2 regions of the Devosia sp. 1635 genome follow, and region 1 is predicted to be linked to the other one. Evidence: riboswitches for the same ligand, from Rfam matches in the RefSeq annotation. Region 1 holds a riboswitch; the other holds the start of a gene.
What was found. A riboswitch is a leader RNA that binds a small molecule or an ion and turns the genes downstream of it on or off. The one in region 1 is predicted to bind cobalamin.
Positions count from the first base shown of each region.

Region 2: another riboswitch for cobalamin. It lies ahead of HRU92_RS15585 (ABC transporter substrate-binding protein); the one in region 1 lies ahead of HRU92_RS00200 (CbtB domain-containing protein).

Region 1 is NZ_JABAOM010000001.1:33,927-38,609, reverse strand. It holds gene cobW (cobalamin biosynthesis protein CobW) at 1-915, opposite strand, end outside; gene HRU92_RS00205 (CbtA family protein) at 912-1,655, opposite strand; gene HRU92_RS00200 (CbtB domain-containing protein) at 1,681-1,863, opposite strand; cobalamin riboswitch at 1,900-2,118, opposite strand; gene HRU92_RS00195 (DUF2164 domain-containing protein) at 2,213-2,467, shown strand; gene HRU92_RS00190 (DMT family protein) at 2,473-2,829, shown strand; gene znuA (zinc ABC transporter substrate-binding protein ZnuA) at 2,830-3,825, opposite strand; gene HRU92_RS00180 (ATP-binding cassette domain-containing protein) at 3,911-4,683, shown strand, end outside.
Region 2 is NZ_JABAOM010000003.1:690,846-695,528, reverse strand. It holds gene HRU92_RS15595 (sugar ABC transporter ATP-binding protein) at 1-938, opposite strand, end outside; gene HRU92_RS15590 (LacI family DNA-binding transcriptional regulator) at 1,190-2,215, shown strand; cobalamin riboswitch at 2,266-2,472, shown strand; gene HRU92_RS15585 (ABC transporter substrate-binding protein) at 2,623-3,621, shown strand; gene HRU92_RS15580 (iron chelate uptake ABC transporter family permease subunit) at 3,630-4,658, shown strand; gene HRU92_RS15575 (ABC transporter ATP-binding protein) at 4,655-4,683, shown strand, end outside.

The DNA of each region.
Region 1 (4,683 bases):
GACGGCCTGGATGGCGAGGCGCGCAGCCGCGCCCGGCACGGCGGCAAAGCCCTTGAGGCGCAGCACGTCATGGGTGCGGATCGTGTCCTCGATGATGGCAAGCAGCTCGTCCTTGCCCGCAATGGCGGGGAGCTGGAGAGAAAAGCTGTCGAAATCGTCGTGCTCGTGCCCTTCGCCCTCGTGCTCGAGTTCGTGGTGGCTGGGGCGGTTGGCGATGTCGGCTTCGGAAGCCATGCCAAGGCCCAGAAGCGCCGCGATATCGACATGGCCATTGGCGGCGCGAACAATGCCGACGCCGGGGCGCAGCTCAGCGCGGATATTCTGCTCGACTTTTTCGAGGGTGGCGGGATCCACCAGATCGGTCTTGTTGATGATAACCATGTCGGCGGCGGCCAGCTGATCCTCGAAGAGCTCGCCCAAGGGCGTTTCGTGATCGAGCATTTCGTCGAGGCGGCGCTGCCGGTCGACGGCGGCTTCATCGGCGGCAAAGCGGCCCTCGGCAAGAGCGGCGGCATCGGCGACGGTCACGACGCCATCGACGGTCACCTGCGCCTTGATCTCGGGCCAGTTGAAGGCGCGGATCAGGGGCTGGGGCAGCGCGAGGCCCGAGGTTTCGATGACGATGTGATCGAATTTTTCAGGGCGATTCAGCAGTGCCTGCATGGTGGGAATGAATTCGTCGGCCACGGTGCAGCAGATGCAGCCATTGGACAGCTCGACCATGTCCTCTTCACGGCAGGTCTCGTCGCCGCAGCCGGCGAGGATGTCCTTGTCGACGCCGAGATCGCCGAATTCATTGATGATGAGGGCGATGCGCTTGCCCTTGGGGGCATGGGCGAGGAGGTGGCGCACGAGGGTGGTCTTGCCCGCGCCCAGAAAGCCGGTGATGACGGTGGTCGGGATCTTGGTGGTCATGCGGGAGCTCCGATGGGGTGGGAAGCCTCGCGGCGGGCGAGGCGATCATTGACGAGGCCGAAGACGACACCCAGCACCAGCCAGAACACGGCTGAACTGCCGATGGTGGCGGCGGCAAAGGCGGTGGCGAGATGGGCGGGAACGGCGCTTGGCTCTTCGGGAGCCGCGGGGGCGCCCACGATGTGCGGCGCGAGGACGAGTGCGAGCGCCACGGCAATCGCCCAGCCCGCCCGGGTCTTGGCCAGCAGCAGGCAGGCGGCGCCGGTGGCAAGGGCCGTCGCGACCCACCAGAGCTGGCGGGCGCCCAGACCGGCGGCGGGCATGCCGGGCAGTTCGGGCGGCAGGCCAAAGGCGGGCGCAAGGGTGAAGCTGGCAAAGCCGGCCAGGCTCCACAGCAGCGCATTGCCGGTGGTGATGGGGATATTGGCCAGGAGGCCCACAGCGCCGATCACGAGGGCAAAGCCGGCGGCGGCGAGCAGATTGGCGAGCACGGTATAGAGGGTGCGCTCAAGACCATCCTGGGGCGCCCATTCGTCAGCGCCATGATCATGGGCCGGGGTGCCGGGGGCGTGGGTATGCTCGGCCGGAGTGGCCTCCTCACCATGGGAATGGCCACCCTCCCCTTCGAAGCTTTCGGCATGCAGGATCAGCGGGGTGACGCGGAAATGCTGGATCGTGGATGCCACAAGGCCAGCACAAAGGGCTGCGACCAGCGCAGCAAAAAACAGATTGCGGAACATTTTTGGTCGTCTCTCGTGCTCGCCCTTAGTGGCAGGGAAAGCCCATGGCGTGGCGGGTGTCGTGGGCGCCGTTGTGCAGGCGATAATCGCCGGCAAAGCCGGTGCCGACCAGGAGGGTCAGCCCGAGCAGGAGCGCGAGCGAGCCGGCGACAAGACGCTGGGACAGCGAAAGAGACTGAAGGCCAGTCGAAACAGTGGTGGTATTCATGCGGCACCCTCCGTGCGCGGAACGAAAAAGAGCTTACAAGCTCGTTGCTGTGCCGGCAGGTCTCCTGGCTTGCGGTGAATAGAGCGCCTCTCGCCTTCCCGGCAGCTTGGCTGCCAGTGGCATAAGGAGAGGAGCGCACCGCTTACAGTTGCGGGGGCAGCCACGGTTTTGGCCCCTGATGGGTAATCCGCACCGTGTTCCCTTTTGATCCCCGCGCCACAACGGGCTTGGGGAACCGACACAGGCTGTGTTCTCGCATGGCGGGCCGGAGGGGTCAATCGCGGCGTGGCGCTTGCCGGACGGGCGATCGCGGCATTATCGTGCCGCCGATTCTGGAGCCCTGCCCGCAATGAAGCCGATCAAGTTCAGCCGCGACGAAACCAAGGCCATGGTGGCGGAGATCCAGGATTATTTCCGGCTGGAGCTGGACCAGACCATCGGGCCGATGCCGGCCGAGATGCTGATGACCTTTTTTGCCGAAAAAATGGGCGCCTATTACTATAATCGCGGGCTGCATGACGCCCAGGAGCTGCTGCGCAAGAAGGTCGAGTCGATCAGCGATGCGCTGTATGCGCTCGAACAGCCCACCAAGGGCGCGCGGTAATCGCCATGGGCTGGAACTTTGCCACGCTGGCCCCGATCGGGCTCTTGATCGCGTCCAACCTCTTCATGACCTTTGCCTGGTATGGGCACCTCAAATTCCCCGGCACGGCGCTGTGGGTGGTGGTGCTGGCCAGCTGGGGCATCGCGTTTTTCGAGTATTGGCTGGCGGTGCCGGCCAATCGCATCGGCTACGGGGTTTATAGCGGCGCCGAACTCAAGACCATTCAGGAGGTGATTTCCCTCTCGGTCTTTGTGCTGTTCAGCGCCACGTATCTGGGCGAGCAGTTCACCTGGAACCACGGGATCGGGTTCGGGCTCATTGCGCTCGGGGCATTCTTTATCTTCAAGGGGCCGCTGGGTTAGCTAGCCCAGGCAGTCCAGGAGCCCATTGGCGAGGCCGCGCAGCAGTTCGGGGTAAAGGTTTGGGCCTTCGGTGAGGGCGCCGCCTTCGGGGTCGAGCACACCGGCCCTGGCCGTGCTGCCCTCGGTGATGGCGGCAATGATGGTCGGCTCGAAATTGGGTTCGGCGAAAAGGCAGGTAGCCCCGAGTTCGGCCACGCGGGCGCGCAGGGCGTCGATCCGCTGAGCGCCGGGCATGACGTCCGGAGTGACGGTGACGGAGCCCGCGACGGTGAGGCCAAAGCGGTTCTCGAAATACTGGTAAGCGTCGTGAAAGACGAGGAAGGGCTTGTCGGCGACGGGTGCGAGACTCGCGGTCAGTTCGGCTTGCAGCGCGACGAGATCGGCTTTTTCGCGCTCGGCATTGGCGGTGTAGGCGGTGGCGTTTTCCGGGTCGGCCGTGCTGAGCGCTGCGGCGATGGCATCGACCATGTGCACCGCGTTTTGCGGATCGAGCCAGAAATGCATGTCGCCGCCATGGTCGTGGTCGTGCCCTTCGTGGGCGTGCTCGTCGTGATCGTGCTCTTCGTGGTCATGGCCTTCGTGATCGTGACCCTCGTGGTCGTGCTCATGGTCATGACCCTCGCCCTCGTGGCTGTGCGCCTCGAAAGTGCCGCCTTCGCGGACCGGCAGGAGGGTGATGCCAGGCGCCTGGCTCAGCTCCACCACTTCGGCTTCGCCTGAAAGCGTGGTCAGTGCATCGGCGAGGAACAGCTCCATGCCAGCCCCGGTCCAGAACACGAGATCAGCATCCTGCAGCGCACCGGCGTCGGAGGGGCGCAGGGCATAGGTGTGGGGGGAAGCGGCGCCGCGAACGATGAGGGTCGGCTCCCCTACCCCCTCCATCACGGCTGCAACGAGGGAGTGCACCGGCTTGATCGAGGCTACCACATTGGGCGCGGCCATGGCCGTGCTGCCCAGCAGCAGGCTCGAAACCAAGGCAAGGGGGAGCAGCTTCATCGGCGCAATCCTGTTATGTTATTACGTTCTTGCTGCGTTATGCTATAACGTTTAGAACGCTGTCAAGCGACGTGATGGAGCAGAAATGGACGGGCAGGCAGGACGCGAAACATTGATCAGCATGAGCGGCGCCGGCGTGCGCCGGGGGGCGCGCGTGCTGGTGGAAGGGGTCGACCTGGCCATCCGGCGCGGCGAGATCGTGACGCTGATCGGGCCCAATGGTTCGGGCAAATCCACCACGGCCAAGATGGCGACGGGCGTGCTCAAGCCGACAATGGGCACGGTGACGCGCCTGCCGGGGCTGCGCATCGGCTATGTGCCGCAAAAGCTGACCATCGACTGGACGCTGCCGCTGACGGTGGAGCGGCTGATGACGCTGACCGGCCGCTTCAGCCGCAGCGAAATCGAGGCGGCGCTCGATCTGGTCGGGGCGCGGCGGCTCCTCGGAGCGGCGGTGCAGGAATTGTCGGGCGGGGAATTCCAGCGCGTGTTGTTTGCCCGCGCCACCATCCGCAAGCCGGACCTTCTGGTGCTGGACGAGCCGGTGCAGGGCGTCGATTTTGCCGGCGAAGTGGCGCTCTATGAATTGGTGCGCCAGATCCGCGACAGCTCGCGCGCCGGTATCCTGATGATCAGCCATGATTTGCATGTGGTGATGGCGGAAACCGACACGGTGATCTGCCTCAATGGACATGTGTGCTGCACCGGCACGCCGGCGGCAGTCAAGCGCAGCCCGGAATATCTCGCGCTGTTCGGGCCGCGCGCGGCGGAAACGCTGGCGATTTATGAGCACCACCACGACCATGAGCACCACGACGACGGCTGCGTGGTGGCGGCTGGGGCGGCGCATGAGCATGC
Region 2 (4,683 bases), on a different contig from region 1:
TTACGCGTGAGCCCGACAATGGCTTCGGCCACCGCGGTGCGGCCCGAACCGATCAGCCCGGCAAAGCCGAGGATTTCTCCGCGCCGCAGCTCGAAGGAGATGCCCGAGACCCCGGGCGCGGCGAGATCGCGCACGGAAAGCACGACTTCGCCATCCACATCAGGCTCGTGCTTGGGCGGATAAAGATTGGAGAGTTCGCGCCCCACCATCATCTGGGCAATGGAATCGGGCGTCAGGTTCTCGGTACCGACCGTCGCGATCAGCTGCCCGTCACGCAGCACCGTTACGCGGTCGGCGAGCTCCATGATTTCCTCGAGCTTGTGGGAGATGAAGATCACCGCCACACCCTTGGCCGTCAGCCTGCGGATCTGCTCGAAAAAGGTCTGGGTTTCCCCGACCGACAGCACGGCGGTCGGCTCGTCCATGATGATGACGCGCGCATCGCGGCTGATCGCCTTGGCGATTTCCACCATCTGCTTGTCGGCGACCGAGAGCGTGTTGATGCGCGCATCGGGGTCGATATGGACATGGAGCGTGTCGAGGATGGCCCGGGTCTGCTCGCGCATCTGCTTGAGCTGCAAGAATGGGCCGCGGCGCAATTCGCGCCCGAGGAAAATGGAGTCGGCGACACTCAGATGTTCGGCCAGCAGCAATTCCTGGTGGATTACGACGATGCCCATGGCCGCCGCCTGCCCATCGGGCGGCAAGACCACGGTTTGCCCCTGATAGGTGATGGTGCCCGAGGTCGGCTGCTCGATACCGGAGAGAATCTTGATCAGCGTCGACTTGCCCGCGCCATTCTCGCCGATAATGGCGTGAACCTCGCCGGGCCTGATGTCGAAATCGATGCTGAACAGCACCGGGATATCGCCAAAGGACTTGGAAATGCGGTGGGCCGACAAGATCGGGGACGCATTTGCGTCTTGCGCATCGATCATGCTGCCGCCCTCCCCCAAGCATGGCGCACTTGCTGTGCGGCTCTCTGCTTGAGTGCCGGTGTAAAGGTTTTCAGGATTGATGTAAAGGTTTACACAGGTGCATAACTGCTATGGGGGAGTGGTAGAGCGTGCCGCCTGGATCGACCTCTGCTAAGGGGCACAGGCGCACTGTTGATCGCGCAAATGACACTTGTCTGGGCGTAAGCCGGTTGCAGCGCAACCGAGCGGCGCGGGGGGCGGAGCGGGGCCGAGTGCAGCAGCAAAAGCTGGCGACCATTGAAGATGTTGCGGCCATGGCCGGGGTGTCGATCGCCACCGTCAGCCGCGCCATCAACGAGCCGACCAAAGTCGCCGACGCCACCCGCCGCAAGGTCGCCGAAGCCGTTGCCCGCACCGGCTACACCACGAATGCCCTGGCGCGCTCGCTGCGCATGCGGCGCTCCAACATGATCCTGATCCTTGCCCCCGATGTGGGCGACCCCAATTTCTCCAACATCCTCGTGGGTCTCGAGACTGAAGCCAGCAAGCGCGGCTATGGGGTACTGATCGGCAATACCCAGAACGATCCGAGCCGGGAAACCGATTATCTCCGGTTCATCAGCTCCAACCAGGCGGATGGATTGATCCTCTTTACCGGCCACCTGCCGTTCGGCTTCGGGCAGGATCGCGGCGAAACCCGCCTGCCCCCGACCGTCGCCGTCAACGAGCCGGTGACGGGGCAAAGCATTCCCTTTGTCGGGGTCGACAATGTCGAGGGCGCCCGCGTCGCCACCGAGCACCTGATTTCGCAGGGGCACCGGCGCATCGCCTTTATCGGCCATTCCAGCAGCCGGGAGATTAACCGCTTGCGCGAAGCGGGCTATCGCGCGGCCCTTGAAGGGGCCGGCATCCGCATCGATCCGCGGCTGATCCTCGATGGCGATGGCACGACGGAAAGCGGGCGGGCTGCCGCCGAGTTGATGTTTGTGCGCGATGCGCTGCCCAGCGCGTTTTTCTGCGTCAATGATGCAACGGCCCTCGGGGTCATCATCGCGCTCAACACGCGCCGCTATGAACTGCCGCGGCAGTTTTCGGTGATGGGGTTCGACGATATTTCCTTTGCCAGCTTTGTCAGCCCGTCGCTGACGACGATGAAGCAGCCCCGGCACCGGATCGGGGAAGCGGCGATGGAATTGCTGCTGACCCTGCTGGCCGACGAGCAGCCCAAATCCACCAATATCCTGTTGCGCGCGGAACTGGTGGTGCGCAGCTCGGTGGCGCGGCTGGCGAGCGGCTGACCGCGACACCCCCTCCGCCACTTCCCCCTTGCCCAGGGTCCGACGCGCCGCTAAGACGGCGGGGTCACGGTTCCGCCATCGAGCGCGGATGAAAAGGGAATACGGTGCGGATTACCCATCAGGGGCCAAAACCGAAGCTGCCCTCGCAACTGTAAGCGGCAAGTTCACCGTCCAAGCCACTGGTCAAGCGACCGGGAAGGGGACGAGGAGCGCCAGAGCCGCGAGCCAGGAGACCTGCCGGGACAACGACCAGCAAACCGAACGAGGTGTTTCGGTGGGGTGCGGACCGGCTTTTGGCTCGTCCGATCGTTGCCGTTGCGCCTCTTCGGGGTCGCGGGAGCATGACCTCAACTTTCCCCTCGTGTCTGGCTGATCGTTTGGCTTGAACAGCATCACGAGAGGTTTCGATGCGTCTGTTCTCCCTTCTGGCCAGCGGCATTTTTGTTGCCACGGCCAGCACGGCCTTGGCCCAACACGCAACCCAATACCCCCTGCAGCTCGAAAATTGCGGGGTCGAACTCACCTTTACCGAGGCACCGCAGCGGGCCGTCGGCATCGGGCAGAACAGCTCGGAAATCCTGCTGCTGCTCGGTCTGGCCGATCGCATGGTGGGCACCGCCACCTGGGTTTCGCCGGTGCTCGAAGAGGTTGCCGCCGACAACGCAAAAGTGCCGCGCCTGGCCGACAGCACCGCGAGCTATGAAGCAATCCTTGGCACCGAGCCCGATTTCATTGCCGCCCAGTTCGGGATGCGCGATGAAGCGGGTAACCGCGAGCAATATGCTGATCTCGGGATCCCGAGCTATATCTCGCTGACCACCTGCGCCATGAAGGATGCCAGCAATGGCGATGGCGTGCGCCTCGAACCCTGGACCACCGAGTTGCTCTACCAGGAGATCAGCGAATTGGCGGCGATCTTTGACGTCAATGAGCGGGGGGCCGAACTGGTCCGCGAGCTGCGCAGCCGCGAAGCGGCCGTGCGCGCGCAACTGGGGAAGCGCGCGGCGGGCGTTTCCATGGTGTTCTGGTTCTCGAGCCCCGAAATTGCCGGGGATGCTTGGGTGGCCGGCCGCAATGGCGCTTCGGCCTATATGATGAAGGTGATGGGCGCCCGCAACATCGTCGACAGCGAGGAAGACTGGCCGCTGGTCAGCTGGGAAGCCATTGCCGCGGCCGACCCCACGGTCATCGTCGTCGGCACGATGGACCGGCGCAACCGGCCGGCCGATGACCCCGCCCTCAAAGTGGAGTTTCTCAAGACCGACCCCATGGTCAGCCAGCTCAGCGCCGTCGAGGCGGGCCATCTGGTGCTGCTCGACGCGCAGGCAATGAACCCGACCCTGCGCACGATTGGCGGGCTCGAAACTCTGGCGGAGGCGCTGCAGAGCCAAGGCCTGCTGCAATGAGCATGGCCATGACCCAGCGGCGCCGCGCGCGGCTAGGGGGATCGGTGATCGGCGGGGCAGCCTTGCTGCTGCCCCTTGCCGTGGCGCTGGGGGTGGGCATTGGCGAAATGCCCATTTCGCTCCACACCACGCTCCAGGCCATCACCAATCGCCTGGGCTGGACGCAGTTCGAGATCAGCCGCATCCAGGAAAGCGTGATCTGGGATTATCGGCTCAGCCGCTCACTGGTAGCGGCCGCCTGCGGGGCGGGGCTGGCGCTGTGTGGCGCGATCCTGCAATCGCTGCTGCGCAATCCGCTGGCCGAGCCCTATGTGCTGGGCGTTTCGGCGGGCGCCTCGACCGGGGCGGTTTGCGTCATCGTGCTCGGCATAGGGGCGGGTAGCGCCGCCATTCCGCTGGGCGCCTTTGCCGGAGCCCTGGCCGCCTTTGCCTTTGTCATTCTCCTCGCGCGAGGCGCGGCGGGCAGCGCCGAGCGCACGATCCTGGCCGGTGTCGCCGCTTCGCAATTGTTCAATGCGCTGACCTCCTATGTTGTCAGCACTTCGGCCGATGCCGAACAGGCGCGCAGCGTCATGTTCTGGCTGCTGGGCAGTTTTGCCGGCGTGCGCTGGAGCGATGTGGGCCTTGCGGCAGGCGTGGTTGCCGCGGGGCTTGTCGTCTGCCTGCGCTATGCCCGAGCGCTCGATGCCTTCACCTTCGGGGATGACGCGGCCCGTTCGCTCGGCGTGCCCGTGGCGCAGGTGCGGGTGGTGCTGTTTGCGCTCACCGCCCTTATGGCCGCGACCATGGTGTCAATGGTGGGCTCGATCGGTTTTGTGGGCCTCGTGATTCCCCATGTCGCCCGCTTCATCGTGGGCCCGCAACACTTGCGGCTGCTGCCCGCCTGCGTGGTGGTGGGAGCGGTGTTCATGGTGCTGGCCGACATCGTTTCGCGCATCATCCTGCCCCAGCAGGTGCTGCCGATCGGGGTGGTCACCGCGCTGGTCGGGGTGCCGTTCTTTGCCGTCATCCTGTATCGCGGGCGGGGTGCGCGATGACCATTGCCGCCCATGGCGTGAGCTG